DNA from 2 places in the Endozoicomonas sp. ALD068 genome. Region 2 is predicted to be linked to the other one. Evidence: predicted binding sites of a transcription regulator. Region 2 holds the regulator's gene; the other holds the start of a gene.
What was found. The regulator FNR, encoded in region 2, switches genes on or off when oxygen is low (the NO sensors DNR and NnrR bind a similar motif). The targets are predictions, from matches to a motif close to TTGATNTANATCAA.
Positions count from the first base shown of each region.

Region 1: a site for FNR is predicted at 3,425-3,438, ahead of ACO6V5_RS07745 (cytochrome ubiquinol oxidase subunit I). Genes of this name have one in related genera too.

Region 1 is NZ_JBLYNU010000004.1:2,147,720-2,164,263, reverse strand. Features, by position in the region: gene ACO6V5_RS07760 (hypothetical protein) at 1-146, shown strand, start outside; gene cydX (cytochrome bd-I oxidase subunit CydX) at 312-434, opposite strand; gene cydB (cytochrome d ubiquinol oxidase subunit II) at 447-1,580, opposite strand; gene ACO6V5_RS07745 (cytochrome ubiquinol oxidase subunit I) at 1,593-3,167, opposite strand; gene ACO6V5_RS07740 (hypothetical protein) at 3,666-5,567, opposite strand; gene ACO6V5_RS07735 (diguanylate cyclase) at 5,655-7,847, opposite strand; gene ACO6V5_RS07730 (alpha-L-glutamate ligase-like protein) at 8,065-9,033, opposite strand; gene ACO6V5_RS07725 (UUP1 family membrane protein) at 9,037-10,578, opposite strand; gene ACO6V5_RS07720 (ATP-dependent zinc protease) at 10,587-11,741, opposite strand; gene brnQ (branched-chain amino acid transport system II carrier protein) at 11,860-13,173, opposite strand; gene ACO6V5_RS07710 (PepSY domain-containing protein) at 13,433-13,963, shown strand; gene ACO6V5_RS07705 (winged helix-turn-helix domain-containing protein) at 14,013-14,690, shown strand; gene ACO6V5_RS07700 (ATP-binding protein) at 14,668-16,032, shown strand; gene corA (magnesium/cobalt transporter CorA) at 16,071-16,544, opposite strand, start outside.
Region 2 is NZ_JBLYNU010000004.1:2,976,447-2,992,990, reverse strand. Features, by position in the region: gene ACO6V5_RS09950 (AMP-binding protein) at 1-36, opposite strand, end outside; gene ACO6V5_RS09945 (SprT family zinc-dependent metalloprotease) at 418-930, opposite strand; gene ACO6V5_RS09940 (Yip1 family protein) at 1,074-1,685, opposite strand; gene ACO6V5_RS09935 (glucosaminidase domain-containing protein) at 2,119-2,952, shown strand; gene ttcA (tRNA 2-thiocytidine(32) synthetase TtcA) at 3,140-4,060, opposite strand; gene ACO6V5_RS09925 (TraR/DksA family transcriptional regulator) at 4,417-4,752, shown strand; gene ACO6V5_RS09920 (hypothetical protein) at 4,758-5,285, opposite strand; gene ACO6V5_RS09915 (adenine phosphoribosyltransferase) at 5,495-6,034, opposite strand; gene fnr (fumarate/nitrate reduction transcriptional regulator Fnr) at 6,069-6,827, opposite strand; gene ACO6V5_RS09905 (hypothetical protein) at 7,146-11,381, shown strand; gene ACO6V5_RS09900 (autotransporter outer membrane beta-barrel domain-containing protein) at 11,492-13,066, shown strand; gene hemN (oxygen-independent coproporphyrinogen III oxidase) at 13,166-14,557, opposite strand; gene ACO6V5_RS09890 (hypothetical protein) at 14,963-15,985, shown strand; gene ACO6V5_RS09885 (hypothetical protein) at 16,194-16,544, shown strand, end outside.

The DNA of each region.
Region 1 (16,544 bases), 830 kb from region 2:
GTGAGTACTCAGGGATAGATGTTATGGGGCTGGGGATCAGTATTCAGCTACCAGAAGAGCTGTTCCCAAAAAGCCTGATGATTGAGCAGTTGTATCAGCTGAAATCTTCTCTGTTCGCTTTGACCAGGGACTGGCTGCTGCACTGAAACTAAAACGCCACTCACTGCTTTTTTGCTGTAGAGTGGCGTTTTCTTCCTGAGCAACTAAATCTTGCCACAAGGCACGATTCGGAATTGTTGCTTCTTATTGAGCATGTTCGGGAACAAAAAATGAGCTTGGGAGTAACAAAATTTTACTCCCAAACACCTGCCCTAGTCATCTAAATCATTGATATCATTATCAAATCCCATATCATGAAACTCATACCACATGACATTGATGATACCAAAGGCACACGCAAGGAGTACGCCCAGAATCCAGGCAAAATACCACATAGTCTGCCCTCCTTAGTAAAGTGAGTGGGTGTTTTCGTTAAGGTGTTCTGCTGTCATACGACCCCACAATTTGTAGAAACACCAGATGGTGTATCCCAGAATGATGGGAACAAATATCATGGCAACCACTGTCATAATTCCCAGCGTCAGGTAACTGGACGTTGCATCCCACAGTGTCAGGCTAACGTTAGGGTGGGTGCTGGACGGCAGAATAAATGGAAACAGTGAGAAGCCGGCTGTCATGATAATGCCTGCCTGGGTGATTGAACTGCAGGTAAAGGCCAGGCCGTGCAGACGGCTGTTGGCCAGCAGGAAGACACCAATGGCGCCAGCAAAACCCATGACCGGTGCAATCAGCATAACCGGGTACTTGGTGTAATTAGCCAACCAGATGCCTGCGTCAGCTATGTGAACTGTTTTGATCAGAGGGTTGGCTTCGCCATTCATAACCAGACCGCTGACGACCTCAAAGCCGGGCAGGTTAGCTACCCAGACACCCGCGAGTGCAAAGGTGACAATGGTCGCAAGGGCAGAGATGCGGGCGACAATGGTCGCACGCTCTTTGATTGGGCTACCAGAGCGCATGCTTTGCCATACAGATCCCTGCATGGTTAGCATAGAGACACTGACAACACCACAAAGAAGGGCAAAGGGGTTCAACAATGAGAAGAAACCCTGAGTAAAACTGGAGCGCATTGTGTCATCCAGATTAAAACCAAAGCCCAGGAACAGGTTGCCAAAGGCTACGCCGAATACCAGAGAAGGTACGATGCCGCTGATAAAGAGACCCCAGTCACAGTACTTTGTCTGCTCGGGTTTAACCTTGGAGCGATAATCAAAGGCCAGCGGACGGACAATCAGTGCGAACAGAACCAGCAGCATGGCCCAGTAGAAGCCAGAGAAAGCTGTGGCATAAACGATAGGCCACGCCGCAAACAGTGCGCCACCTGAAGTGATCAGCCAAACCTGGTTGCCGTCCCAGTGAGGGGCGACGGCATTGATCATGATACGACGTTCTTCGTCAGTTTTGCTCATGAAAGGCAGCAGGTTGGCGGTCCCCAGATCGTACCCGTCCATTATGGCAAAGCCAATGAACAGGACTCCGATCAGAACCCACCAGATGAATTTGAGAACTTCGTAGTCCATAAGGGCCTCCTTTTATGCCTGAGCCATATCGTCGGTACGATTGCGTTCAAAGTGGTAGCGGCCAGTGTGCAGGCTGCTAGGGCCTTTGCGGGCATATTTAACGATCAGGTAAATTTCGATAATGATGCAGATACTGTAGAGCGCAGTAAAACCAATGATGCTGAGCCAGAGGTCAGCTTCTGTCCGGGTAGAAGCAGACAGGTAGGTAGGCAGAATGCCTGAGATCGACCAGGGTTGACGACCAAACTCAGCAACGAACCATCCCATTTCACTGGCAATGAATGGCAGTGGCAACGCATAGAAACAGAGTTTGAGGAATTTTGGACTATTGTACTCAGTTCTGCGGGCCGTCTTGTAGAAGGCGGTTACAAGCAGCAGGAGCATCACAACACCGAGACCTACCATGATTCTGAAAGAGAAAAACAGTGGCCACACGGTCGGAATAGCCTCTTCTGCAGCCTGCCGAACCATTTGGGGTGTCGCGCTTCGAATGTCGTCGGTATAGCGGCTGAGCAACAAGCCATAACCCAGGTCATCCACGACTTTATCAAACTCGCGACGATTGTCGGGTGTATCTTCACCATTTTTAAGTTTTTCAAGCAGTTCGTAGGCTTTGATACCATTGTTGATTCTCTGAATCTTGTCGTCGATCAGATCTTTGATACCCAGTACTTCTGTGTTTGTTGAGCGGGTTGCGATTATGCCCATGACGTAAGGGATTTTGATCGCGTAATCTGTTTTCTGCTCTTCCTGGTTGGGGAGTCCAAAAACAGTAAAAGCGGCCGGTGCAGGTTCGGTGTCCCACTCGGCCTCGATCGCTGCCAGCTTGACCTGCTGTACGTCACCCAGTTCATAACCGGATTCATCGCCAAGCAGAAGCGTAGAGAGGATGGATGCCAGACCAAAGCCTGCGGCCACCGCAAATGAACGACGAGCGAAACCTATATCACGGCCTTTAAGCATGTACCAGGCACTGATAGACAGTACAAAGATGGCACCTGTTGTATAACCGGCAGAAACCGTATGAATAAATTTCACCTGGGCTACAGGGTTCAGAATCAGGTCAGCAAAGTTGGTCATTTCCATGCGCATGGTTTCATAATTGAACTCTGCACCTACCGGGTTCTGCATCCAGGCGTTAGCAATCAGTATCCACATGGCCGATAGGTTAGTACCTATAGCCATGAGCCAGGTACAAGCCAGATGCTGAACTTTACTGAGTCGGTCCCAGCCGAAGAAGAACATGCCGACAAACGTTGATTCGAGGAAGAAGGCCATCAGGGCTTCAATGGCCAGTGGAGCACCAAAAATGTCACCAACATAATGGGAGTAGTATGACCAGTTGGTTCCGAACTGAAATTCCATGGTGAGGCCGGTAGCAACGCCGAGTGCAAAGTTAATACCGAACAATTTACCCCAGAATTTGGTCATATCCCGATAGACTTGTTTGCCGGTCATAACATAAACCGACTCCATGATCGCCAGAATGAAGGTCATGCCCAGGGTCAGCGGCACAAAGAGGAAGTGATAGAGTGCTGTCATCGCGAACTGGAATCGCGACAGGTCGATGATTTCGTCTGTAATCATGGTGCTCCTCGTTTATGACAGTGTTAAATCAAATCCGTACTGAAAATCAGAAAATGCATGCTGCCACAGAGGTCCTTTTTGTGCTGCAGTTACCGCGCATTCTGGATAATAGATACATGCTAAATGCATGTATCTGGCCGGTGCGCCGGTATATACGAGTTTTAGATGGGTCTGGATCAATCTGTGGCTGGTTAAACAGATTTGTGGACATGTTACTCGGATTTGTTACATATATGAACTACAGTAGGACGCAAAGTTTGATCTTCATCAAAAATGTTTAAAATATATTGTTATCCAGGTTTTTTTTAGGGATATAAATGTTTTTTGTTTGAATATAAAGAATAAATCACTGTGTAAAAACGAAACATTCGAAATGTAAAGTGGATTTTTGGCTATAAGGAATGCTGATGGATGTAATATCTGTCTATCAGTATTTCTGATTGGCATATAGAAAATATTTGCTCGGTTGATTGTTATCAGGATGGGCTGAGAGGTGACTCAGCCATGGCTTCTGGCAGAGCTGTATTTGCTGATGACTTTATTGGCGTTGTATAAGTCAATGTGCCATTTGTTACTGGCAGGGGGAACTTCGATGGGCGAAATATTATCCCGTGAATAGCGAGCGCTCATAGGGCTCTCGAACTGGGCAATGAACTGTAATCGTTTCAAATCGGCCTGATAGGTGTGTACCAGGAAGTTAATGGTTCTCTCACTCAGGGGGACGCGATAGTAACGGATCAGGTTTTGGGCCAGTTTCTCGGCACTGGCCGAGAGGTTTTTATCAACATCTGCGGCCAAAGCTTCTCCCAGCGCTGCCTTGGTCCTGGCGCTCATACCGGGCTCAAGAAAAGCCAGGCTGGAAGCATTGGAACTCTCAATAGCCCTCTGAATCTGTGGGTCATGAAGATGTATGTAGGGGTCTAGAATAGTTGCCACCTCGATGGCCACCTCCCTGGCACGTGTTTCTGTCAGGTATCTCCGTGCAGGCGACAGGGAGTGGACTCGATGGCTATCTTTTCTCAAGCGGGTTTCCTTTGAAAACGCTTCCAGACGGTTGGCAACCTCCATTCTGGTGTCATCGTCCAGTTCGATAATCTGCTCTGAAATAGTCAGGCTGCGTTTTAAGTTCTCTTCAGGGTTGTGCTGATGGAGTGTGGAGAGTTTTTGCCAGTACTTCAGGGCGCGTTTGAGTTTGTCGCTGTCCCGTCCCTGTTTCAGGTAGGCGCGGTGAGCTTCATTGTAGAGTTGAATGGCTTTATCGAGTTGTTTGCGTTTTATGTTCAGGGCCTTAACGTGTTTGCCGGTTTTATGGGTCAGGTCCCTAGCCTGGCGAACCTGCAAACTGAGAGTGTCGAGTGACTCCCTGACTGCCGCCAGCAAATTCCGGGGGCTCAGGCCGTGATCGGTAATAATGTCATTCTGGATATCAACATTATGGAGCCAGGTTGCCAGAGCCTTGAGGCGTGAGTACACCCTGGCCCGGCTGATCCGGAAATCATTGCGTTCTTCCTCGAGCCTGTCCAAAGCCTTGGCCAGATCCCAGCGACCGGTATACTCAATTTTCAGCCAGGAAATTTTGCGCCCGCAAATCAGCTCGAAGCATAATATGAGTATTTCCTCGACATCGTGAAGGGTCATCAATTCTTCATTATCTCGCTCGCTGGCAGTGAGAATCCGCTCAATAAACAGAGGCTCCCTGGGTTGCCCTTCATGGGGTCTGGCCACGATCCCGCTTAACCTGTTTTTGAGCGCTTTGGCTATGCGTGGGTGAAGTTCTTTGAGTTCGTTTTGATAACGCTCTGTGTCATCAGAGACTTCGTGAACAATGTCATGCATTCTGTGATAAAGGCCAGCCCTGCGAAATATTTCAATCTGTTCGGCCTTGCGGGCCAGATCGGGGTCACCCGTAATATCTTCGATGGCTGTTGATATCCATTCCGGACCAAGATCGAACTTTTGCAAGAGAATACCGGCAGAGTGGATGCGACGTGCATCTTCGGTCATATTACGTTGGGTCAGATCACGCACCATGTAAATGATTTCGGGAATTCGGTCGATGATGCTGAGCAGGTTGTTTTTGTCTTGATTGATCCGTCGGCCGTGGGTAACGTCGTAAATTAGCTTGGTGAACAGACCCAGACCAATGGCAACAATAGAATAGCCAACAAAATACAGGGTTTTGTCCAAAGGCATCATGGTGCCGTAACCAATATAGTAGCCTGCAAAGGCGGCCAGAAGTGTGACCGGACCGGCAGTCCAGGCGTACTGCAGTATGGTGACACTCCAGGGCTCCTGGTGAGGAGCGCGTGCCACTTTCTCCAGCCAGCTTAAATTTCGTTCTTCAAGCTGCAGGTCTGCGTCATTCCGTTGCCGTCTCCAGCGACTGAAAAGAGCGGTCATTGTCGTATATTACGTTTTTTTCGGTAGGAGATGAGTACTATATTCTAAAGCCTCAGTGTGACGGTGTAGTATATGTAGATTTACGTTTCAGGATAAGCGTTTTGTAATCTCTTCTCGCGCAGGCTGTCGAACTTTGTCTGGTTCACCAACCGATAGTCGAATATCTGCACAGGAAGGTGCCCGACAGACTCTGTTCTTACCCAGATGCTTGGCCTGGTATAAAGCGTCGTCTGCCTCTTTAAGTATTTTGTCGAGAGTGTCGGTCTGCGGACCGGTGGCAGCAATGCCCAGGCTGAGGCTCAGGGGAACAGGACCTCCCTTGTAGAGTAATGCCGAGTTCCTGAGTCGCTCAGCGATCTTTACGCCCCTGACAGCATCTGTGTTGGGCAGGAGAACAACAAATTCTTCGCCGCCATAGCGGGCAATCAGGTCCTCTTGACGAAGATCTTTCCTTAGTTGACAGGCAAGGTCAGAGAGAACCTTGTCACCCGCCGGGTGACCGAAACGATCATTGATCTGTTTGAAATCATCGATATCTATGAAAATCAGACAGGATTGGGACTTTGCGGAATCAGGGCGGTGAAGCAGTTCTGAAGCCTCATTGACAAAAGCTCTCCGATTCAGAAGACCCGTCAGTGAATCAAGGCTGGCCTGCAGTTTCCAGAATCGAGTCTGCTGATTGGCCTGAAACAGGGTTCGCGCATGGTTGCTGATGTCGGTTATCTGTTGCCACTTCAAAGGTCTGTTGGGTTGGCTTCCCGGTGAGACCACCAGCAGACTATGGTGGTTTTCTTCACTGTGAAGCAGAAATATCCAGTATTTAACGCCGTTTCGATCTTCAAGCCGGATATGGTGCTTTTGTTCCGAGGTAATGATGTTCATCAGCTCATCTTCAATACTGTCAATACTGTTTGTTAGAATCTGGGCTGCTTTAGGGTAATGGCTGCTGACATCCCACTGGTCTTTATTCTTAATCAGTATCATAGAGGGTGTATCGGGTATTATCGCATCCAGAGTTGCCAGAATACGCTGTCGAATGGTCTTTTCATCCATTAGTGCATTGCTGGGTGCCTGAAGATGTTTGCGAAGGGCTGAATCAAAGACTCGTCGTTTATCAAATTGGCTGTTAACCAGATTGATAGAGATAGCCTGGCGATTCTTGTGTTTGCGGTTAATCCAGTAAAGACCGTTAATTAGCATGGATTGGAGAGCAATTAATGCCAGTTCGGCCTGACTGGGAATGACTCTGGGCCACTCTTTTGAGGCCCAGCTGCTAAATAGGGCAAAGAACAGTGTGAGCATGACCGGTAACGCCAGTTTGGCGGGTCTGACACCCTGCGAAAAAATAGTCAGAAGGCTGGCAATGAGCAGGACTGCGGACACTGCGATCATTAAAAATGCCGCATTGAGAAGCAGGGTTTTCTCTGTGGCGAAGAAGCTGAGAACCAGTCCGACCGACAGGCAGCTAAGCCAGAGCATAAGTCTGTCTGTTTTGGGATTATAGAGTGCCAGCAAACCGAGGTTCTTGTAACAGCCCAGGGCCGAGACAAGGCTGATGACCGTCATGATCAGCACCCAGAATTCGGGGTCCCAGGACCCGTTAATTATCCAGAAAATGTCGCCTTGGTAAAATACGATCAGCGTCGTGGTGGCCAGCAGGTGTGCAGTAAGCAACAGGTAGGAAGGGTGCCGGGTGTAGATCATTACAGCCGCTGTAACGATCAGAAAGAGCAGAAGCAATGCCAGCAGTGAAGCTGACAAGGCCTGATTTTTGTATTCATCCAGCATGTAGAGTGATTGTGGCCAAAGGTGAGGGTTCAACCTGTTTGGTTCTGAGCTGTCCACACGTATATAAATGTCGTGGGTTTTGTTCCCAGGTAGCCGGAGTTTCAGAACTCTTGGGTCTGACTTGCGGCTTTGACTGCCAATACCCAATGAAGTGATCCGATAACCCTTTTCAGAAGGTGTGAAGACATCAAGTTTCTTGTGGGGAGTCCTTCTGAATACCAACAACCAGTCTGAATTAAGAGAATGATTCAATGTCAGGCGGAGTTTGTACCAGCGATCACTGGTGCCGGGCTGTTTTCCGCTCAGGATCGCTTCCGGAGCAGGAACCGAAGTCAGGAAGCTGACCAGTTTAACCGGTCCAGACGGTGAAGATTCTGCAACGGAAGTCCCGTGGGTAGCCTGGCTGACAAAAAAGATCAGCAGAAGCACCAGAGCCCTGATGAAAATGACTGCTCTTTGCGAACAGGTTGAGAAGGTCAATAGAACCCGCAATTCAGGCAGTCCTCCATGACGAATTGACAGCTTTTCACTCTTCCTTCAAAGGGTCGTCTGTTAAATCTATTTACCCTGTAAATGATTGTGACACAGACAAGGTGTGCAGGCCAAGGTGGCAGAGCGGATTCGTCACTAATTTAACTTCGACAGTGACGTTGCTTGTCACTGGTGCAACGAGTGTACATCAGGACGTCGAGTCCTGATGTAGTGGAAATTACATCGCAAAGTGCTCTTTAGAGAAGGCGACTTTCTCGTCAATAGGCATAGTCCAGTTGGGCAGAGACTCAATCAGCTCCAAACGGGGCTGGATGCCGCAGTCATTGGCGATCTGGATAGCCAGGCCGGGTCGGGCATTGAGTTCAAGGATCAGTGGACCATCCCTCTCATCCAGGACAATGTCCACGCCCAGATAACCCAATCCTGTCATGTCATAACAGGCTGATGTCAACTTGAGCAGTTTGTCCCAGTGAGGTACTGCCAGTTTTTCAAAGCTGTGACCCGTGTCAGGGTGCCTGTCAATCGGCAGATCAAACTGGACGGCTCTGAGGCTTTTGCCAGAGGCAATGTCCAGACCCACTCCAACGGCTCCCTGGTGAAGGTTGGCTTTACCATCAGAAGCCCGGGTGGCCAGACGCAGCATGCCCATCACCGGAAAGCCCCGGAAAACAATCATACGAATGTCCGGCACACCTTCAAAGCTGTAATCATTAAATACCGGGTCTGCCACGATCAGGCTCTCGATCATGGCTACATCACTTTTGCCTCCGAGACTGTAAAGGCCACCCAGAATGTTGGAAACATGTCGGTTGATGTCTTCAAATTCCAGAGTGTCGCCGCTGGCTTTTACATAACGTGGACCGTCGCGACCCACGATGACCAGAATGCCTTTACCGCCACTGCCCTGGGCGGGCTTGATCACGAAACTGTTGTGTTCTTCAAGCAGGGTACCCAGATCTTTAATGTCGTGCTGGTATTCGACAACACCCAGCAGTTCAGGGACGTCTACATTGGCTTTTTCTGCCATCCTTTTGGTAGTGAGCTTATCGTCCACCTGAGGTAGCAGTTTGCGGGGATTATATTTGATAACATAATCGAGGTTCCGCATGTTCATGCTGAGAATCCCGGCCTCGTGGAGGCTGGATGGACTGGCAAAACTGCGAAAAAATCGTTTGATGAACTCCATGGGTTAACCTCCAACCAGAGGCTTGAAGCGACGAAGTTCCAACAGACGGTAACCGGTGTATTGACCCAGCATGAGGGTCAGACCCAGAACGGTCAATAGCAACTCCGGAAAGTTATAGGTCAGGTGCTCAACCAGTGGGTTGGACATTAGCAGGTAACTCATAGTGGCCACCAGCAGACTACCAGAGCCTTCAATCAGTACGTCTTTGGGGCCTTCTTCTTCCCAGAGGATAGACATTCTCTCAATGGTCCACGCCAGAATAATCATTGGGAAGAAGGTCACGGTCAGGGCCTGGGTAATCCCCATCTTCCAGGTGAGTACGCTCATAACGCCCATTATGCCTATGACGACAATGATCACCGCCGCCAGTCGGGCGACAAGGAGCATATTGAGTTGACTCAATATCGAGCGAATCCAGAGGCCGATGGAAACTATGGTGACAAAGATAATCAAACCAGGCAGTAACTGGGTTTCCAGGAAGGCCACGGAGATCAGGACCGGCATAAAGGTTCCTGATGTTCTCAGGCCGACCAGGATACGCATGATCAATACGACCAGGGTGCCAATCGGAATTAGCAGAATGCTCTTGAAGGCATTCTGGACTTCCAGAGGCAGGGCGTAGATAGAGAAATCGACCAGTGCTGCATTGTCAGCCCGGGACGTTTCAATGGCCAGATCCCTTGTTGGCTCGTTCTGGGAAATCATCGAAAAAGAGACCCGGGACGCTGTGCCACCCATGACATCCAACAGGGATTTACCACCTCGTTGCCAGAGGAAGAAGTTTTCCGGGTTTCCGGATGCTCCGGTTTCAGGATCAAAGAGTAACCAACCATCATTGGTGTAGACTTCCAGCATCTCTACTATGGGCTGACGACGTCTGCCGTCTTCGAGGTAAAGGCCTCGAACAACCCGGGCCGGTATATCGGCCATGGAGAGCATCTCGATCAGCAGATTGGTGAGCTCAGCACGGCTATCAATCATGCTAAGCAGCATGTTGGTATTCTGACTGGGCTGTTGGGCAATAAATTCCTTGATCAGGGTGCCTGTGAAACTTCGACTATCAGCAGAGCGTTCTTTCACCTGTTCCAGCAGTGAGTCTGCTGCAGTCTGATAAGGTTCCGGCAGGGACGGTTTGGCCTTCAGGGTGTCGTTGTTTTCTTCAACAGGAGGGGCCAGAGGTTCCACCAGTTGTCGATCCGGATGCAGACTCACCTTGTAAAACAGGCTTTGTTTGCCACTGGCCTTGCGAATGCTCCACTCTGCACGACGTTGTCCTTCATCATCATACTGGTTGATGCCATAACCCGGAGAAGCAAAGGATTCATTCAGAATACGGAAGCCGGATTGTTGATCGGGTAAGGTCAGGGATGCCTTGGCGGGTCCACCGTCGGCCTTGAACTGTATTTCAGCTTCAACACTCCAGACGGTGGTAGTTTCTCCCCGGGTTAAGGGAAACCCCAGGGCAAAGTGTTTGTATAAAGTCAGGCCCAAACCTGCCGCGATCAAAATGACCACCGCCAGACTGAGTTGAAAACGTCCTTTCATTCAAAACCTCACTTCTTTTTCTCAGCAATATTTTGCTGGGCAACATCAACCAGAGCCGTATTGCTCAGGAGTCTTTCACCGATAAGAATCGGATGCTCGTAGCCAGTGCGATTGGTCAGCGTAAATTCAACATTTTTGGAAATCTTTCCCAAAGTTATGGGAATAAAGACAGTAACCCGGCTCTGGTTTGCCAGACCGCCGTGACGTTTGATTGAAACTTCACGATGGACTTTGCGCTCAAAGGTCCGGCTGTTGTCACCATTGACGATCTTGAAACGAACCCACTCTTCGCCATTTTTTGTGAAGTATTCAATATCGGTTGCATCAATGGAAGACGTTTTGGCACCTGTATCAATACGTGCCTTGAATGGGTTCTTGAATCCTTTGATACGAACCTCTTCAAGCTCTCCAAACAAAGCAAGACCACTGACGTCGACAGGCTTGTCAATCTGTTTCTTGATACTCAGGTTGCCGCCAGTCGGGAGCTTAACGGTCAAGGTATCCAGGACTTTCTCGGTTGCGATGTATTTCTTGCCAACATTGGCTATGGCCATGTCTTTGAGAAAATCCCGACCAATGAGCAGTGGGAATTCAAAACTTTCCCTGTCGTTCAGTGAGACATCCAGGTTCTGGGTAATATCGCCGACCTTGACGTTTATATTGACGACATAACGGGTCTGGGACTCTTCACCGCCCGGAACCTTGATCAAGACAGTGTCTTTGACGGGGAGTTCCAGAGTGACATTGCCCTTGCTGGTTCTGGGGAGGTCAAAGCGAACCCACTTTTTACCATCCCGTTCAAAGTTCTTAATGTTTCTGGCATCAATCGACGAGCGTCCTGCACCGGTATCGATCTTGGCATTCATTTTCAGACCGTATTCTGTGAGAGTGCCTATCTCTGCAAAACCCAACACCAGTTTTCCGCCAACACGGGCGGGGGTTTGAACCAGTTGCTGTTTAACAGAAATGGTATCCGGATGAAGAGGCTTGGAAGGTTTAAAAGTTTGTAATTCTTCTGTCTTCTGTTTTGAGTCGGGCGCCTCGGTTTCTGTCCTGGAGGTCTTTTGACTGTCCGTAGTTTGAGCAGGTTTTTGTAGCACCTGGCAGCCAGTCAAAGCGGATATCGCCAGGATAAGCGCGGGTAATGCCGGAAAACGGGTCATGGGTAAGCTACTTATTTTTACATAAAATGAGTGAATGGTAGCCGCGATAGTCTATCGCAAGCCGAGCAGCTTACTTGATGTTTGGTGACTTGCCAAGAAGTCTGGCCTTGTGAGCAGGCTATGAAGGGGTAACGCGTTTCCCGATCAGGCAGGTAAGAACAATAGTCACCACAGAGGGGGCAACCCAGCTTAAATTAAAGTCGTACCCTGGTAGTGACTCAAGAGGTACCAGAAGCTTTTGTGTAATTGGATGGTTCAAACCCTTACTGGCATCGACCAGACTGAGTATAAAGGTGACCAGGAGCGTGGCTCTGTAGACCAGCTGAGGATTGGGTAGCAGGCTTTTGATCAGTCCCAGGAGAATCAGGGCAATAGAGACCGGGTAGAGTACCAGTAAAACAGGAATAAACAGTTCGATCATCTGGTTGAGATTAAAGTTGGCAAACATCATGCAGGAGAGACTGATGGTCGCCACAAGTACCTTGTAATTGAGTTTCCCGGAGAGATCACAGAAATACTCCGAAGCAGCAGTGATCAATCCAATTGCGGTAGTCAGGCACGCCAGTGTCACAACCGTTGCAAGCAGAACATTGCCATAGAAACCAAACAGTCTGTTGACATAAACAGAAAGAATCTGGCCGCCGTTGTTTGGGTGGGCAATGATTCCGTGACTTTGAGCACCCAGATTGAAGAGGGACAGGTAGACCAGAGCCAGTCCGAAAGCTGCTAGACAGGCCGTTATGACAGAATATCTGGCCAGGGCGTCGGGTGCGGTAATACCGTGAGATTTAAGGTTGGTAATGATGACAATGCCGAACAGCAGTGCAGCCAGAGCATCCATCGTCATATAGCCTTCAAGGAATCCACTAAAGAAAGGATTTTCTGCATATCCGTTCATAGGTTCACCGGCTTCTCCCAGAGGGGAGATGAGGGGAGATATACCGAGAATCATCAGCAAGAGGATGAGGGCCGGTGTGATGATCTTGCCTACGGATTCAAGTAATTTTCCCGGATAGAGGCTGAGATACCAGGCAGTGCCAAAGAAAATGATGCTGTATGCCAGTCTGGAAGTGCTGTCGGGCTCTTTCAGAAACGGGATTATTCCGATTTCATAGGCAACAAGGCCGGTTCTCGGGACACCGTATATCGGGACAACAATGATATAAATGCAGCAACCCATCAATGCAATCATGCTGCGTGGCAGTTCACCGGTGATCTCGTTGAAGCCGCCGCCAACTCGGGAAATCATGACCACAGCTAACAAAGGGAGAAGCACTCCGGTGACCAGAAAACCGGCAGCAGCAAGCCAGACGTGGGTGCCAGCCAGCTGCCCCGCCAATGGAGGAAATATGAGATTGCCCGCGCCAAGAAACATGGCGAAGGTCATAAAACCCATACCAATGATGTTCTGAAGACTTAATCGTTGCTTCATGCGTAAGGTTCTGCCTTGATTGAATGTTATCTGGTCAGAAACGGACGTCCATGCTCAATCCTGGGAGATGAACGATTTTTTTGTAATGAATAGGAAGTATGGACTCAATTTCAGAAAGTGGTAGTCCGGTCCGAGTTTTGCTCGGTCATTATTCGAGATGAGCATAAGATTAACTTTTGTTAATCTTATGCTCATTGGGTCTTCATTGTAGAGTCACTATCCTTTGCGATTATTCACTGATTTCATACAGGTAAGTGTCATGAGGCTTTTAAAAGAGGCCATTCTGGGCCTTTTTCTGGTATCAACCGCTGCTCTGGCAAGCCAGGAGAATGTCCTGCTTCAGCTGGCTATCGAAAATGCCAAAATCAAACCCGAACAGGCCATTGCGAAAATTTCCGACCGCTATTCCGGGCATCTCAGCGAATTTGGCATCGATGATGAAGACGGTAGAATGGTTTATGAGTTTGCCATTGTTGATCCAGAAGACAGCGTTGAGTTGGAAGTAATTATGGATGCTGACTCGGGAAAGGTCTGGCTGGACGAAAAAGACAGGCTTTCCAGCAAAAAGTTGAAACGTAAAAAGTACCAGCTGTTAATGAACAGTGGCATGACTTTGAAGAAAGCCATTGATGAAGCGAAAAAGATTGTTCCGGGGCAGCTGATGGAAGCAGAGCTTGAACAGGAGAAGGGTATTGTATTTTTTGAAATTGAGTTGTTGACGGATAAAGGCGTGCGCAAGGTGATTGTTGATCTTCAGTCTGGCAGGCCGATTCCGGTGACCCAAAAATGATCAGGCTTTTGATTCCCTTCCATGGTCGGAACGGAATAGGTGTGATGATATGAAGTTGCTAGTGGTTGAGGACGACCGGACAACCCGTGAATACATTGCCAAGGGATTCATGGAGCATGGCTGGACCGTGGATGTGGCTGACAATGGCCGGGATGGTCTGTTTCTGGCATCAGGCGAGAGCTATGACATCATTGTTCTGGATCGTATGCTACCCCAGATGGAAGGGCTCAAGGTGCTGGCGGCACTGAGAGCTTCTGAAAACCAGACACCGGTAATCATTCTCAGCGCTCTTGATGGCGTTGATGAACGCATTAAAGGCTTGAAGCAGGGAGGGGATGATTACCTTTGCAAGCCTTTCTCTTTTGGGGAACTTCTGGTTCGGGCAGAAATTCTGACTCGCAGAGGGCACAGTAAAGAAGCTAAAAATACTCTTGTTATTTCCGATCTCGAAGTAGATCTATTATCCAGGCGTGTGGTCAAAAACAGGGTTGAGGTGAACCTTCAGCCAAGAGAGTTCCAGCTTCTTCGCTTTCTCCTGGAGCATCAGGATCAGGTGATTTCCAGAACCATGCTGTTTGAGTCTGTGTGGGATTATCACTTTGATCCGGGCAGCAACATTATTGATGTTCATGTCGCTAAATTGAGGAAAAAGCTGGATACTGCCGGAGGAGCATCCCTGATTCACACTGTGAGAGGGGCAGGTTATGTTCTCCGTGAGTCAGCTTGACCCTCTGGGTCGGTTACGGGCATCCTCACTGCTGCGCTATACCTTGCTGCATACAGCTATTGTCCTGGTACTCTGCGGATCAGCCCTGTGGTTAGTGAAAGACTACAGTCTGGGGTTCTATCAGAAACGACAGGATCAATTTGTTCTGGAACAGCTCAATTCTCTGGCATCTTTGGCCAGAAGCCATTCAGAAAGTGAATTCAGCGCGGTTGTAAGTCAGATGGCTGAAAATAACCGGCAAGTGCTGGTGGTTTTTAAAAGCGCCGAAGGCTATCTGGGTAATTTGAATTATCTGCCTGAAACCGTCCCCCTGTCACCAGCGACGGGCAGTTTCTGGATACTGGGAGATTCGGTTCTGGGAGACGGTCGCTTCCAGAAAGTGCGGGGGAGTCGTATTAACAGTCGCTGGGGTCCCCTGGTGCTGGCCTACAACTCTTCAGACTTTAACCTGTTTGCTTCTCGTTTCACTCTGGCACTTTATGCCGCTATGGTATTGGTTTTGCTGGTAGGACTGGTGACCGGGTTTTTATTTTCAAAAAAAATATTGGCTCGTCTTCGCGCTATCAATAAAGTGACTGCAAAAGTCGGTGAAGGTCTGTTAGCCGCCAGAGTTAAAGTCACTGAAAAGGGCGATGAGTTTGATGAGTTGGCTGGTCATATCAATCAAATGCTTGCGCAGATCGAAGACTCAGTAGAAGCCATTGCATCGGTAACCAGCAGTATTGCTCATGATCTCAGAACGCCTTTATCCCGACTGAGGATCAAGCTGGATGGATACTTGCGAAATGGCGGTGCTGGTGTTGAGGATATTCTTGAGGCCCAGACTGAGCTTGATACGATCCTGCATACCTTCAATGCCATGCTTGAACTCACGAAACTGGAATATGGGCAGGGGGATCTTGAGTTTGTCCGTTGTGACCTGAAAGAAATAGGCTATGAAGTGGTTGAACTGGCGGAGCCTTTGGCAGAAGCCTGTGAGCAGTCTCTAATACTTGAAGTGCAGCAGCCTCTGGTTGTTCGGGGGAGTCACCAGTTGCTGTTTAGAATCCTTTTTAACCTGGTGGAGAATGCAATCAAGTACTCTCCTGAAAAAGGCGAGGTCAAAATTCGTATTGATCAGGATTCAGTATCAGTTATTGATCAGGGGGCAGGTATTCCGGAATCAGAGCAGGAAAAGGTATTCCAGAGGCTGTACCGGCTTGATCAGAGTCGAACAACTCCTGGTCATGGGTTGGGTTTGTCGCTGGTCAAGGTGGTCGCTGAGCTGCACAATGCCAGGATCAGTTTTGAGCAGGGTGAGCAATCTTTTGCTGTTAAACTGACGTTTCGCAGAGGAGAGTAAAGCCTGGCATATGGGCAGGCTTTACTCTGTTCGGTTACTTATAGCCAGCCTTTTCGTTTAAAGAAAAAATAAGTGCCAAGAGCGCTTGCCAGCATCAGAATCAGGGCCAGAGGGTATCCCCAACTGCTACTGAGTTCAGGCATTACCTTGAAGTTCATACCATAGATGCTGGCAATCAGGGTCGGCGGCAGAAACATCACGGCGGCTACGGAAAATATCTTAATGATATTGTTCTGTTCCAGATTGATGAAACCCATGGTGGCGTCCATCAGGAAGTTGATTTTATCAAAGAGAAAGCCAGTGTGGGGTGTCAGAGAGTCAATATCACGAAGAATGTCTCGCACCTGGTCAACCTGTCCGTCATCCAGCTTGTGACGGCAGTTTTTCAGTATGTATCTGAGGCAGCGCTGGCTGTCCAGTAGATTAAGACGAACTTTGCCGTTTATATCTTCCTGCAGGGTAATATTTTTCAACAGGTCATCAACATCAGTATCATCGTCAGAAAGAGCATG
Region 2 (16,544 bases):
GACCTTATCGGGATGCCTTGCAACGTTTAGCTGCATTTGTGCCAGGGGGGTTCTACGATTTTTCATATTATTATTTTTTCGTACATTCTTTGGTTGCTAACATTAGCTAACGGATGAACTCTAACTTGTACAATGGATAGATACAACAATTAAGTACTCAACCATACGAAATCATATTTTCTGACTTATTGTTCAGGCACTCGCGGCAACTGCTCCTGCGTTGCTCTAGCTCCTGCATCCATGCAGTCGTGATGCGTTGCAACTCTGGTCACATAGCTTGCTATGTTCCCGTTGTTGCGCCTTGCAGAGCACCTGCCCAATAAGCCAGAAATATTCGATTCTGTATGGCTGAGTACTTATTGTATTTTAAAAAATTTAACGATAATTGATCCGCAATTCCCCCTGAAGCACTGATCATCAAACGTTGATTTTCTCAACGAATTTCAAAGGTTCTCGACACTGGGCGCACAAATAGACTGCACCTCTTACGGCCCTGTTGTGGCGAATGGAACTGAGCGGGATGGTCTTTCCTGCACAGCTGCAACTGTATAGGAATGGTCTTTTGCTGGCATTGCTGGTGTTGTAGCTGTGGGTTCTCCGGGCCGGGAGTTTGAACACCTCTTGCATAATCAATTGCCACTCTCTGCCATGGGGGCGGATCTTTCCGCCAAACAGTTGGTGGGCAATGAGGTGTGCGACTTCATGACCCACGGTATGCTTCAGAAAATGTTCCTGGTTTTCTTTGAGCAGTTGTTTGTTCAGACGAAGCAGGTTTTTTTCGGTCCAGGCTTGTCCGGCCGTTTCGCCTCTTAAACTCAGACTGATCCGGGGGCGTGGAAATCGTTTAAGAAAATGCCGCTCGGCCAGGCAGTAAAGCTCACTGACCCGTAACTCAACGGTAGGCAAATAGGGGCATTGTATATTCGACATAAACAGGCTGACTTGGAAAACTCATGGGAGGATAGCAGAGGGATTGTATCTGTACAGTGGGTTTATTGGAATAATCAGGCAGGTTTCGTCAAGGCATCGCTTCCAGATGATACAGCTTAATTCATCTGGCTTGGCGCTGAACTTCAGTAAACTTGAATGTATTCGGGGCTTACACCCATACCCCAGAAGATCACGGTAGTGATCATAATCGAGACCAGAACAACCAGCCCGATGCAAAGCACAGAACTGGCATAGACAAACCCCTGCTCCTTAGGTATCTGCATAAAGGTTGGCAAACCGGAATACAGAATCAGGGCTGAGCAGGTCATGGCGATAGTGCCAGCAACAATAGTCAGCCAGATAGAGGGATAAAGCCCGCACAGGCCCGCCAGAAAGAGTGGTAAAGCGGTATAACAGCTAAATGCAACACTCTGTGTCATGTTGGGTTTGCTGCCAAAGGTTTCTGCCATCCATTGGATGAATGCACCCATAACGGCAACGCCCGCCAGTATGGCCAGCCAGGCAAAAAATGCCATGAAAGCAGCACTGGTTTCCGTTAACTTGACGACCTGATCACTGCCCGGGACTGTCCAGCCGGTTCGAGTCGTCCCCAGATAAGTACAGACCGCTGGCAGGGCAGCCAGCCATATGACCTGACCCAGGTAAAGGCGAATAATGCCGGGAGGGTGCTCCCGAATATCGGTCCACTCTTCTTTCGGACGAAAGAGAAGCCCCCAAAAGTGACTTAATATCATGGTGCAACCTCCGTTATGGCTGTACCAGTAGCTGGTAATCCTTACGTTTTGCTAAGTTATCAGCTACAAAACAGCGGCTAATATGTTGTTATTATTCACTGTGACAGGCATCGGCTCTTCCTGTTCAACAGGATCGTTCGATAGCCTTGACTTCAGTGTTTACATATTTCTTATACGAAGTAAAGTAATATCGTCCCAATACAGGTTCTTTTATTGAATAATAGGGCAATTATTTCCTCGTTTATCAGTCTCATAAAGGCTTCGGCATGACTGTCTGGTTCAGTTCGCTGGTTTGGTGGATTGTGAGACTAAACGGTTAGTATCATAGAACTCCGGAATGATTACATGACTTCAGGCGAAGCCGTTTTTGTTAAAAAGTAGTGTCTAAATAGTTTCGTTTTTGCCGGACGGGCTCAGGAGAATGACATAGACCATGATGACTAGAATTGATCGTTTGTTTCTTTTACTGCTGGCAGGGCTCGTTGCTCTGGGAAGCGGGTACAACAGAGATTTTCAGCCTGTTAAAGAGCCCGCAATAGAACAGGTGCAAAAGGTCACCAGGGAGGAAGTCAAGGTTGAAAAAAAGGTTCAAAAGAATATTCCCGACTTTGCTGCCATTGAGGACGTCAATAAGAAGAAAAGTCAGTTCTTTGCCCACGTGAAGCAAATGGTTGATGAAGAGAATGAGCGTCTGGCGGGTATTCGTCAGGAAGTTAAGATGCTCAGGGAAAAATCGGCTCTGCATGAAAGCGAAGAAAAGTGGCTGTTGGATATGGCCCGAAAGTTCAGAGTGGATGAAGAGCTTAAAGTCAGTGATGCGCTTTATGACGACCTGCTGCACAGGGCGGACGAGATCCCGGTATCGCTTGCTCTGGTGCAGGCGGCTAACGAGTCGGCCTGGGGGACTTCAAGGTTTGCCGTTGAAGCCAACAACTACTTTGGCCAGTGGTGTTTTACTCCGGGCTGTGGTGTTGTTCCTGGTGAGCGTCCGGAAGGTGCGACCTACGAAGTCAGGAAGTTTTCTTCATTGGAGGCATCGGTACGGTCGTATATGCATAACCTCAATACCAGCCATCATTATGAGGGTTTGAGGGAGCTGCGTTCAAAAAGAAAATCCATGGGACACCCGGTTACCGGGCCGGTACTGGCACAGGGACTTTATGCCTATTCCTCCAGAGGTATTGATTATATAGAAGAGTTGGTATCCATGATTGAGAGTAATGATTTGTTGAAGTACGATCTGGAAAAGCCTCTAACGGGCCACTAGTCTGCCCAGAGCAATAGTGTAGCCATTGATTGCACTTATATTGCTGATGCCTCAGCAGCAGGCAGCACCCTCCGGTGAATACCGGAGGGGTTGGATAAAAGTAACGAGCCAGGGAAGGCGTGTTGCATCAGCAAGGTTCCTGGAGTGATTCAAGAACCTGGCCAAAGCAAAGCCAAGAGTGTGCGTGTCAGAGGTTAACAATATTCACAATGGAAGCTTGTTCAGGCTTTTCCTCTTCATCGTTTTCATCCCTGAAGGACAGAGGTACATCCACCGGGTCAAACGCAGTGTCTCCATCCTTAACAGGCTGACCATCCGCCGACAGATTGTTGAAATCAAACAGTGAGCTGTCTGCCAGATGGGAGGGCGCTACGTTCCTCAGAGCTCTGAACATGCTCTCCATTCTGCCGGGGAAGCGTTTGTCCCACTCGGTGAACATAGCCTTGATTGCCTGCCTCTGAAGGTTTTCCTGAGAGCCGCAGAGATTGCAGGGAATAATCGGGAATGCCTTAAACTCGGAAAAACGGACAATATCCTTTTCACGGCAGAAGGCAAGAGGACGGATTACCGTGTGCTGACCGTCGTCACTGACCAGTTTGGGCGGCATGGCTTTCATCTTGCCGCCATAGAACATGTTCAGGAACAGGGTTTCCAGAATATCATCCCGATGATGGCCCAGGGCAATCTTGGTGACTTTCAGTTCGCTGGCCGTGCGGTAGAGGATGCCTCGGCGCAGCCGAGAGCAGAGTGCGCATGTGGTTTTGCCTTCAGGCACCTTCTCTTTGACGATGGAGTAGGTATCTTCCTCAACAACGCGGTACTCAATACCCAGGGTTTCCAGATAATCAGGCAGTACATGTTCAGGAAAGCCAGGCTGTTTCTGATCAAGGTTGACTGCGATAAGGTCAAAATTGACCGGCGCATAAGTCTTCAGGTTCAGCAGAATATCCAGCAGGGTATAGCTGTCCTTACCCCCGGACAGACAGACCATGATGCGGTCGCCGTCCTCAATCATGTTGTATTCGGCGATGGCCCGACCTACCTCTCGTCTCAGGCGTTTCTGTAGTTTGTTGAAGTGGGTTTTTGCGCTTTTTGTTTGGCTCTGCATTTTGGTTCTGTCTTGTCTCTGAAAGTACCCAACTTCATTTAAGGCCCTTAGAGGGGGCGGTTAAACCGGGTGACTTACTGCTCTGGATAATGGTGAAACGGGCAAGATCCCGAAAATTCACAACATTATAATCAAAGGTTTCACGATAGACATCAGGGATAATGACAGCAGCAGCTATAAGTACCTAACCAATTAGTTACCTCCCGAACTCACAGGGCTGACGGCTGCTATTGTGAATGAGCTGTCGAAATATGGTTAAGTGAAGCTATGCTTATCTAATGGACAAAATGCGCAGGGACACAGGTTCCAGTCGTTTATACACAGAATAATCGTGGACATTTATTCAGGGGACTTCCATGGCTGATTACGAGAAACTGAGAGTCTGGTTATTATCTCGCAGAGACGAGTTGAATATCCGGCTCGGAAACATCAATAAAGATATGACTCGCAGAGCCAATGCCGATTGGTCGGAGCAGGCGCAGGAGAGGGAAAATGATGAGGTTATTGATCAGCTGGGTAATGATGCCCGGGCTGAACTTAATCTGATAAACAAAGCATTGGATCGTATGAATCATGATGATTACGGCTTCTGTACCGGCTGCGGTGACAAGATAGTTGAAGCCCGTCTGGCAGCTATGCCTTACGCCGATCTTTGCATCAAATGTGCAGAAAAGCGGGATCGTGCCAGCTGACAGCGTTAGGGAGTCTTCAGGCTCTCTGACACTGTCTTTTCTGTCTCAGTAGAATTCGTTATCAAAGCCTTGTAACTGTCCACAAAGCTCTCAATGGGGCCGGGGTGGTGACGGTGGTAGTAATTATGCCAAAGCTTACCCAAGGCATAGACGTCATCGTGGGGCACCTTGTGGATTGGCTTATCGATTCGATAATAAATCATCCAGGCAATGGCGGTAGCGTAAGAGAGATTGGTCGCTAATTCCAGATGCGGATGAGCCAGAAATTCTCTCTGGCTGGCCAGTCCCCGGATCAAACTGGAAAGGTCGGATTTCTTCGCCAGATAATGGTCCCAGATATTGCGATGCATTCTGGGCGAGATTTGAAAAATTCCCAGAGCCTGATGGTGTTCCTGTTTAAGATGAAAACCCAGTCCGGATTCTCTGGCAGCTGTTCCCAGCAGCAGATTTTCTGCCGTAGGACTCCACATTTTTAAATGCTTCAGGGTCGGGCGAACAACGTAGTGGCGCAGCTCCTTTGCACAAATACCCATCGGGATTTCCTTTGTCTTAGAGCATTATTTTCATTATTCAGATTATCGTAGCACTCAGAAAATTCTTAAGTACAGCATAATTTAACCAGGGCATACTTCGGGTGTGAAAACCACAGCAGCCCCTGATAGTCATTTTCCGATAAAACTGAATACCTGAAAGTTGCGAAGGCGTTGAAAGGCGTGGGGTGCCGGGAAAGAAAAGAAGGAGACTACTCCCCTTCAAATTCACACAGTGAGAAGACAGGAATTCCTGCTTCATTTAGTATCTTTGAACCACCAAGGTCTGGAAGATCCATAATGGCAGCTGCTTCCAGAATTTGTCCGCCCAGTTGTCTGACCAGTTGACCGGCCGCAAGCAAAGTGCCACCTGTAGCAATCAGGTCGTCAACCAGAATGACTTTATCGCCTTTCTTAATAGTGTCTGCATGAACTTCAAGCGTTGCCTTCCCGTACTCAAGTTCATAATCCTGAGCGACAGTATTGTAGGGCAGCTTTCCCTTTTTTCTAAACAGGATCAGTGGTTTGTTCAGGGCATATGACAATGCAGAGCCTATCAGGAAGCCCCGCGCATCAAGAGCGCCGATCCGGTCAAACTCAACATCCATATAGCGATGAATGAGGCTGTCCATGACCGACCGCCAGGCTTTGGGGTTCTCGAAAAGAGTGGTCACATCCCGAAACTGAATGCCGGGCTTTGGCCAGTCAGAAACGGTTCTAATCTGTGCTTTCAGATAAGCTTCGTCAACGATCATATCTTTCCCTTAATGTCCGTTCCTGGTGCGCTTATGCGGAGGAGATAATCTGTTCCAAACCGACAGACTTTCCACCCGCCAGGGAGCATAATTGAATCGGGTCACGGATTTCAATTTCTTTGCCCACTGCGAAGATCAGATCGTTTTTCTGGAACCGGGTAAATACCCGGCTAACGGTTTCTACAGCCAGTCCCAGGTAATTGCCCATTTCATTGCGGGACATGGACAGGCGGAATGACTGGGATGAGAAGCCTCTGCGACGAAAACGACTGGCCAGGTTGATCAGGAAGGTCGCAATTCTTTCATCAGCGTTTTTCTTGGACAATAGCATCATCATCTGCTGATCTTCACGAATCTTCTTACTCATCAGGCGCATCATATGACGACGCAACTCCGGGAATCGGTCGGATAGCGTTTCCAGCTGGTCAAAGGGGATTTCACAGATCATGGTGGTTTCCATGGCCTGAGCAGAGACCGGGTAGACGTCAGTATCGAGACCACTCAGGCCCAATATCTCACTGGGAAGATAGAAAGACGTAATCTGTTCCTCACCTTCATTGGTGGCGGTATAAGTTTTTAAGGCCCCGGAACGGACAGCGAAGACGCTGGTAAACCGGTCTCCTTCCAGGAACAGGTGTTCCCCCTTCTTGAGAGGGCGGCTTCGCTTGATGATGCGATCAAGCTGGTCAATGTCTTGTAGATTCAATGCCAGAGGTAGGCAGAGGGAGCTAAGACTGCAGTCTCTGCAGGCCACATGGCCAGGTTGTCGTACATTGGGCTTTGACGTCATTGAGTGGCCTCAAAGTCGTATTGGCGAAATCGCTGACGATTCTATTGAAAATGCTACCAAAGTGTAAGTCTGTGCTTTCCGAGACTAAAGCGTAATTCCTTCATACTTAAGGCTTTTTCGGAAAATCCTTACTGGGTTGCGATAAGTCCGCACTAAAAAAATGTTGTACTTGATCAGTTGCCTGGCAGTTAAGTCATTGAGCTTGATGAGAAGGCTGTGAACGCTATCAATACCTATGATGCAAGAAAGATGTTCTTCAGCGCCAATGTGTCGATAACTGTACTGAATACAATTTCGTAAATCAGGGAGATTTACGCCATGAGTCTGCTCAGCTCAGTGACAGGGATTCTGTTTACTCCAACCGTGCAAGTGGCTGAACCTCGAACCTTTGAGGAACTCGTTGCCGCTGAGGATTTGACGTTCAATGATCTTTCACCACAGGAAAAGCAAATCCTGATGGCCAGAAAGGGTGAGCTGACAATTGAGGAACTCAGGGCATTAAAGCTCGAAGAGGCCGAGTGTGCTGAGCTTGAAGAGGCGCATCGTATCCGGCTTCAAAAAAGTGCGATCTGGGATGGCCGCAGAATTGCTGTCACGATAGCCAAGGGAACCGGGGTTCTGGTCGTCGGTGCTTTTGCTGCCGGGGCCGCTTCTGTATCGGTGCCTGTTGCTGCCGGACTGGCTGTATGTTCAGGGGTGGGCTACCTGTTTTATCTGCGGACCCATTCAGGCGAGCTGGAAACACGTTCAAAGCAACTGACTGATTTTGTCATTACCCATGCACAACCCCAGAGAATCATTCGGGAACAGCTGGAGCTAAGAGAGTCTGAGCGTGCAGAGGCTCTGGATAGAAGGCTCCGTGAGGCAGAAGACGCGCTGAAGTTGGAGAAACAGCGAAAAGCAGAGTTGGCCGACCAGCTGCTCCCGGGAAAAGCGGATCTGGCATCAGGGCAAGAACACTTTAAACAAATGCAACATAGAATCGAAAAACTCAGGGCTGCGGAGAAACAGCAAAAAGAGTTGGCTGGTGAGTTGAAAACACTGACTGAGCAGCACAGGAAAGTTGATCGTGAGATGGTGGAAGTGCTTGACGAAGTTGAACAACTGAGTGAGGCGCTCAGGAACAGGCAAGGCAGTGATAAGGGAAGAGATCGCCAGCAGTTAAAACAACAGGATTTGAGGTTACAAGAGACACTTCAGCTTTTTCAGGAAAAGGTCGAGGCGCTTGAAGATGAAGCACGGATTCTGACTGAAACCATTAAAGAAAAAGATATTGAGTTTGAAAGGCTGAATCGGCAGAAAAACCATCAGACTACTGACATTCAGGCACTGATTTTGCAGAAGAAAGCCGTTGAGCGAGACACCATTAAACCATTGCAAAGAAGACTCAGGGCAGCCGAGCGGATGCTGATGGAGGCAGGAGCCGATCAGCAGGCTATTCAAAACCAGCTGTTTCAAACCCAGCAGACAGTTCGATCTCTGGAAACGGAGGTAAAGACGGTTTCTGATGAGGCGGTTACCCAAAAGCTTGATTTGGAGAGGGCTACTGAGAAGGTACTGTTCCTGGAGTCTCAGCTGAGTTCTGCCATTCAGCATAAAGACAAAACCTATAAGGACTACCTGATTGTCATTGATGAACTTAATGCTGTTCGTATGCAGCTTGAAAGCAGTCAGATGTTACAGCATGAGCTGGAGAATCAGCTGGAGGAGGATAAGGCGGCTCAACGCATTCAGGAAAGGCAACTGAGGTCAGATCTGGAACAATTGCAAAAAGAGAAGGCCAGGTTGATCAATAACTCAGCAAAGGTCGCTTCCGAGAATCAGTTTTATCGGGAGCAGATTGATCTGCTCACCCGGGAAGAGCAGATGGTCAGAGCCCGTTGGGTAGAAGCCCATAAGTCGACTCAGCGTCTCAAGGATGTTGAAAAAGAACTGCAGGCTCAGGGGGAACTGCTCCAGGAAACCAGAGTTCAGTTGCAACATGAGGCTTCTTCCAGAAAAGTGCTGACAGCAGAGCTCAATGGTTTTAAGCAACGGGAAGCAGCCGTTGCTAAAGAAAAAGGTTTGCTGGAGGTGCAGATCCAGCATCTCAGGGAACAGGAAAAGACCGATCGGGATGCGCTCGTCTTGACAGAGCGTCAGCTTGAAGAGAAAAAGAATGAGCTTGAATTGTTGCAGGAAAGTTATACCCGCCTTCAGGAGAATATCAGTCAGGGTGAGCTTTCGAATCAACAGCTCAGAGCCGAACTGGACCGGGTGAGACTAGAGGTGCTGGTTAGAGATAGAGAGATCAGGGAAGTTCGCGACCTTTTACAGAAAACAGAAAGTGTTCTGGAAAGCTCTGAACAGAAGGTATTTGACCTGAATGCAGAGTATGAGTCTGTGCGCAGCCAGGCCATAGAGGGGACTGTGGTCAGCGCTATGGATCACGTGGATCAACTGACCAGTGATTCGCTGAATACCAAAAACCACTTAAGAAAGGTTGAGGAGCAAAAGCATAACCTGGAGCTCCAGTTTCAGGCGTTGAGCAGTATGAATAAGCAGCTGCTCGAAGAAGTCACTCAGTTTAATAATAAACGAGGTCAGAAAAAAAGAAGAGTCTGGCAACAGCAAATCAGGCAGGCCAAATCTGAAGCTGAGCAGAGTCAGCTTCTTGCCAGAAAATTACAGCAGGACCTGATCAGCAAAAACGACTCAGTTCATGAAATGAGTGAGAGACTTAAGCAAGTTGAAGAGGCGTTCGCTCAGGTCTCGGAGCAGTTAAATGCCACAAAGCAGGAAGCGAGTGCTGTATCCGTTCAGCTGCAGTCAACCAAGATAGAGTCCGAAGAGCGAAGGCTAAAGCTCAAAGAATTGGAAGACTCCGGGGCTAAACTGCAATTCAGACTGGATTCCCTGACCAACGAGCTTGAGCTGCTCAGGTCAAAACCCGAAGGCATTGATAAAGAAGCTCATCAACGAGTCGTGGACGAGCTGGAAAAAGCACAAGGCAATGTCAAAAAATTACAGGGAGAGCTGAGTGCCAGTGACAATCTTGTAAGCGAATCTCTGGCTGATGTTCAGACGTTGCCAGAGCTCAAAGGTAAGCTCAGGGACATTGAGGAACAGCTGTCGCTCCTCGGGGGGTATTTGCAAACGCCTCATGAGTCGTTTCAAAGTAATGCTGATGAGTTTACCAGGACCTTGTCCCGGCTGAAGTCTGAATGTCAGGAGATCGTTGTTCTGACGGGACAGGAAATGACCGCTCTCAAACGTCAGGTCGAACAGCTCCATGATATGAACTATCTGTTGAAAGTTCAGGAAATAGAGGGTCAGACCAAGACTCTGGAAACTCAGGTTAAGCTGGTTGAAGCTCTGAGAACGCTCAATGGGTTGCAAAAAGGCAGCGACCCTGAACAGGCAGACAAGTTTGCTGAAGAATTGGTTGCTGCTGAAGCCTCGCTGCAGGCATCAAGACAGGAAGCGAAAGAGCTGTCACGGACTCTCATGACAGTGAAGAATCATCCTGTTATTCAGGCTGAAGCAGATCCCGAAGCCCTGGCGCTGGAACGGGTGCGCGATGATCTCTTGCTGGAGCAAAAAAAGTCAGCAGATTATCTCAGTCAGATCAATACGCTGAAGATGCAGTTTGTTCTACAGCATTCTGAAATGCCACTGTCGGAGATTCCTGATGAAGACTACCCCAGGGTAATTCTGGAAGTGGTTAAAAAGTACATTGCCGTTGATGAACATGAAACCCGTCTCGGGGCAGGTCTGGAAGCCATGCTGACCGAACCTCTGGATTATATTCACCGCATTGACGATTATGACGATGACGCCAGAGACTGGGAGATTGAGCTGGCTGGCGAAGAAGCTCTTGAGAGCTGGCAGCAGGCCCTGAATGAGGAACAGCTTCGCTCAAGGGCATACTTCAAAGAATTGATGGCCCTTCGGACATACCTGATCGCTGAACTGGAATATCGTGGATTAACAACAAAAGCGCTGGAATGGGGCATGGGCGAGCTACAAGACATTATTGTTGATCAACTGCGAAGGGATGGAAGGCTTAAAGACTCCTCCCAGACGATTTCACCCACAGCGATAACCGTGCTTTCGTCATTGCAGTCGACGGCAAATGACCCGGGCAGTCTGCAGCTCGATGACCCTGTGGGATTGAAATGGGATTATAGTGATTTTTTAGATCACTATTCAGGGGGCTTTAACGATTTAACTTCTTGTGCCTCTGACGATGAAGACAATCCGCCATCAGAATACGATTCGACCCAGTCTGAAGTCGACAGCCTTGAGGATTCTGTTGAGAATGAGACGCTCTGGCAGCAGCTGCCTGAAGATTTGGACTATCAGGAAGAGTTTTACCTTTACCAGCAAGTGAGCTCTGCAGTGGATGAGCTGGAGAAAATTGACCGGGAGCTTGAAGAGCTGGATTGGTCTGAATCTTCCGATGAAGAAACCGGGCCAGAGAGTCCGCGAGTCAGGCTGGAACAGAGGAAGCAAAAGCTTATCGACTGGCTCCGGCAGGAAGATGCTGTCAATATAATGCAAAAGTTTCGTTAGCAAGCGGGCAATACACAACCGTTAATATAACAACCTTGTTAGTCAAATCCTGAAAATAATCGGTCATAGTCCCCCGAAGGAATTAAATCAGTACTCCGGGGGAGGGAATTATGGCCAGAAAATCGCTCAAATTATCTATGGTCTTGGTCATGCTGTTGGCAACCGCTGTGTTGCCATTGCCAGTGCTGGCCATTGATCCGGCCATAATTGTGACCGGGGGAACGGCCCTGCTGGGGACTGGGCTTGGCGGACTCTCCTACAAATTTGGTCAATGGCTATACGGCCCGGACAACGGCAGTGATGATAAACCTGCTCCGGTATTGGTTGAACCGGTCTCTTTTTTTAATCCCGGTGAAGACAAGCCTTATGAAATTACTCTCAGGCTCCTTGAAAATGGCGGTGACGGAGGCGGTGGTGAAGGCGGAGAAGCGCACGTTAATCATAAACCTGACTCGGATTCGAGTCTCATCCCGACAGATCCTGCAAGTCCGAAAAAGCCTGGAAAACCTGTCGATGGGGTAAAAGGTGCTCAGGAAAAATGGGTGGTTGTCAGAGTTGAGAAAGGGGCTGCCAGTCGTGAGTTGCAGTCACTGATTGATCAGTCTCTGCCTGAAGCCGGAGAAGTGCTCTTTCATCCGTCTCCCAGTGCTCAGGCGACGTTAAATGGCTCACGCCACTTGGAAATGGCTACTACCCGGGCGCTGTTCAGTCAGTTGAGTGATCTGCGTCAGATTCTGGATTTCTACCGCAATGGTCAGGCTTTTCTTCTTGATAATGCCAGTCTGGATCAACGTACTGTGAAAGGCGGTAACCAAACATCTACCGGGAAGTTGCAGAGCGGTGAGAGCAGTCAGTGGCACAGCTTTGTACAAACTTATGGTTCGAAATCCCATTACTCATCACTGCCTGGTTTAGAGGGAATGAATGCCGACAGTCACGGGCTGAATGTCGGAGTATTCACTCAGGCCACTGAAAATACCCTTGTCGGCCTGATGCTGGGTAGCCGGAAAACATCAGCCAGTTTTCAGCAGAAATTGGGTTCGGGCTCCATAGAGTCTGTTCACTTTGGTCCGTTCCTGTCCTGGCAGAGGGATCAATGGCAGTTTGATGGTGCCCTGACTCTTGGTACCAAACAATACAGCAGCAAACGCACGGGTAGCGATGGTCATCGACTTCGAGCCTATCGCTCAGGCACCGACTGGAATGCCTTCGGTGCCCTGGGTTATGACATCGATATGGATAACTGGCTCGATGGTCTTACCGTCACACCTATGGTTGAGTTCCTTTATCATCATTCAGAGTCGGACAGCTTTAGAGAGAAAGGCTTGTCTGACGGAGCGCTGGCTGTGCGCGGGCAGTCTTTTGAGCAATCGATTTTACGATTGGGCAGTGACTTTGTCTTACTGAATGAAACCGGGGATACCCCCTCGGCCCTGAAGTTTTCTGCGGGCTACCAGCAGCAGACGGTGTTGAGTGGAAAGTCCAGATACACAGTTAATAATACCGGCCAACATGCATCGTCAGAATATCGGGCTCAGGAGATTAACGACAATGGGTTGTATCTGAGTATGGGCTACAACACCACAATGTCCGGGCAATCCAGTCTGAGCATGAATTATACGGCGATTCGATCCAGTCGCAGTACCAGTGATGGCCTTCAGCTGAGCTACACACGATCTTTCTGATTGTTACCACAAAAACCGGGCTGTCTGGCTATTCTGGCTTTTAAAAGGATAACCAAACAATAGAAATCGTGCATTGCCCGCATTTCTACACGAAAAGTGTCAAATAACCTTTGAATAGAGGTTCTGCTGCTGTTGTATCTGCTGCTTAAAATAACCATCAAACTGCATGCAGATGTTTCTGATCAGCATTTTGCCCCTGGGTTCCACCTTAATTCCCTGCTCAGTCAAAGAAAGCAAACCATCGTCAGCCATAGGTTTCAGTGCTGCCAGTGCATCAGAAAAATAGTCACTGAACTTGAGGCCATAATGCTCTTCCACCTCAGCAAAGTTCAGTTTGAAATGGCAGATCAGTTCGTTGATGACACTCTGGCGAATCTCATCGTCACGATTCATGGTCAAACCACGGTAGATTGGCAGGTGGGCTTCATTGATCGAGTTTTCATACGCTTCCATGCTGACATGGTTTTGCGCATAAACACCGCCCACCTTGCTGATAGAAGAGACGCCCATGGCAATCAGATCGCAGTGACTGTGTGTAGTGTAACCCTGGAAGTTTCTGTGCAGGGTGCCTGTTTCCTGGGCAATGGCCAGCTCGTCATCCGGCAGGGCAAAGTGATCCATGCCGATGAAGACATAGCCGCGCTCCACCAGCCTCTCGGTAGCCTTATGCAGAATGTCGAGCTTTTCCTCAGGAGAAGGCAGATCTGCCTCGTTGATCCTTCTCTGCGGTTTGAAACGGTGTGGCAGGTGAGCGTAGTTAAATAATGACAGTCGGTCTGGTGCCATCTCGATCACCCGGTTCACGGTATTCATAAAACCTTCGACGGTCTGATGAGGCAGGCCATAAATCAGGTCCATATGCACTGACTTGAAAGCCATGGTTCTGGCGGCATCCAGAACAGACTGAACCTGTTCTTCGGGTTGCACCCGGTTGATGGCTTTCTGAACCTTCTCGTCCAGATCCTGTACACCGATACTGATACGGTTAAAGCCCTCGTCACGCAGGCGAGACATCATGACCCAATCCACCTCGCGAGGGTCCAGCTCGATGGAAAAGTCCGAATGACTTTGACAGTTGAAGTTGAAGACGGATCTCAGCTTGTCCATCACCGCAGAAATCTGGTCCGGGCTCAGAAACGTCGGAGTGCCGCCACCAAAATGAAGCTGTTCGACTCTCTGCTCCCGGCCAAACAGACTGGCTTGCATGTCAATCTCGCGAAACAGGTAGTCAAGGTAGTCTTTTGCCTTGGAACGGTGTTTGGTGACTATCTTGTTGCAGCCACAGTAGTAGCAGACGTGGCTGCAGAAAGGTATGTGTACATAAAGCGACAGGGGTTTATTAGTCGCACTGCTTTCCCGGGCGCTGGATTCATAGTGCTCGGGTTTAAACCCCTCCTGAAACTGAACGGCAGTGGGGTAGGATGTGTATCTTGGGCCACTGAGGTCATACTTCTTGATCAGACCTGTATCCCATACGGGGGCTGTACTCATATTAACTCTCGAATTGGTTACAGCTCATCTGGCTGGGCTCTGTTGATGACTATACAGGTAAACAGCCGATTGACCGGTTCTTTTATTAACAGTTTAAAGACTAAAAAGCCAAATGTATTTGACGTGTGTCAATAAGTAGGTGACGCAATTCATACCGGTTCCCATGCTTTCGCGCCTGTGGGGCAGACATGGAAAAAGTTTTCTTTAGGGCTGTGGATTCAGGAGAAAGGCCGTTAGAAATGCTAACCGGAATGTCATTAAGAGGTCTTTGCGTGAAGGCTAAAATCAATTGATAGCAAAGTAAGGAATTTGCTTCATTGCAAACCTGAGAGTTCATACAGGCAATCGGGAACTTTTAATGTCCGTTGCCTGTCTAACACTATAAATTATCACGGAGGATAGATCATGGCTTATGGATTAACACCAACAACAGACAGCTCCGCAACCGGGGCTAAATTTCAACCGCCGCAGAACAGTTCAGCGGGGTCTGATACTTGTCCGGCGACAACATCGAACGGTCGACGTCTGGTTGAGCCTGCATCTAGTACAAGTAGTACAAGCGCAACAGGATACGATCTGCGCCAACGTGGTTCATTGGATCAACGTACCTGTCAGTGGTTGGAAGAACTCCAAAGTTTTACAGGCCAGAATGTAACCGATGTAAATCGGGCTGCAAGCAGCGTCGCAACCACAGCGGAATCAGAACCATCGCAGTATTGTGAATCGGAGGGCACTGGCAAAGTTTTTGAAAAAATCGGAAAAATCCCTGCTGAGTTTATTCAAGAAATGACCAACTTAGTGTTAGAGGAAGAAAGATTTAAGCCTGAAGATTTATCCCAATTAAAAGAAGATAAAGATGCACTGCCATTTTTATTGACACCCTATGATGTAGTAGACGAGAACGGCAATCGTTACAGTGAATACATAATGTCAAAGGGTTCAGAGGATTCAGATGATTCAGAGGATTCAGAGGATTCAGAGGATTCAGAGGATTTTGAGGTCAGGGGCCTCCGGGTAGGTCTTAGGGAGTACACACTGGAGCCAGACACTGAGTTAAAGGTAAAAGCATTTTACTCATTTATGATGGGGGTGCAGGACAGTATAGATAAACTCCTTGGATTTGGAATTCTGGAAAGTGGTCATCCATTCATATACGAAGAAGATTCGAATTCCAGTACCCAGGATCATTACACTCCATGTATTACTATTGCACCTGACTGGAGCAGTCTGATTGATAATATAGATAATGATTATCTGGAAAAATTTGTAAAAAATATGGATGAAAGCAATTGTCAATTGCTCGACGATTGGCTAGAAATCACCCCATCAGGCAACCTCGATGATATACGTGATAAGTTGAAAATTGTTTTAAGTCCCGACTTATTGGATATGTTCTGTCAGAAGGTGTTCAAGATGATCAATCATTGAGCCACCTGCTCAAAACGGGCTGTTGCGTCCCCTATTGATTAGAACGGCTAACCGTTATGTCATCAAAAAGCTTTTGCGAGAAGGGTATAGTCCATTTACGACGAAGCAAGGATTTGCTGCGTTGAATAGTCTAAGGGGCTTCAGGTAATCGGGAACTTTTAATGTCCGTTGCCTGCCCAAAACCATTCATTATCACGGAGGATAGATTATGGCTTACGGAACAACAACTAGCAGCGCTGCAACCAGAGCTGAATTTCAACCGCCGCAATACACTGCAGCGGGGTCCAATAACTGTTCGACAACAACGTCAAATGGTCGAAGTCTCGTTGGGGTTGAGCCTTCATCTCATGTAAGCCCAACAAGACAAGATCCGCTCCAATCTGTTTCATGTGCTCAACGTACCTGTGAGCGTCTGGAAGTAATCCCAAATTTTACAGGCCGAAATGCAGCCGATGTAAGTCAGGGTTCAGGCAGCGCCGCAACCAGAGCGAAATCTCAACCACCGCAGAATTGTGAATCGGGGGCCAATGGCTATTCTGCACCAACTTATAGTTATCTA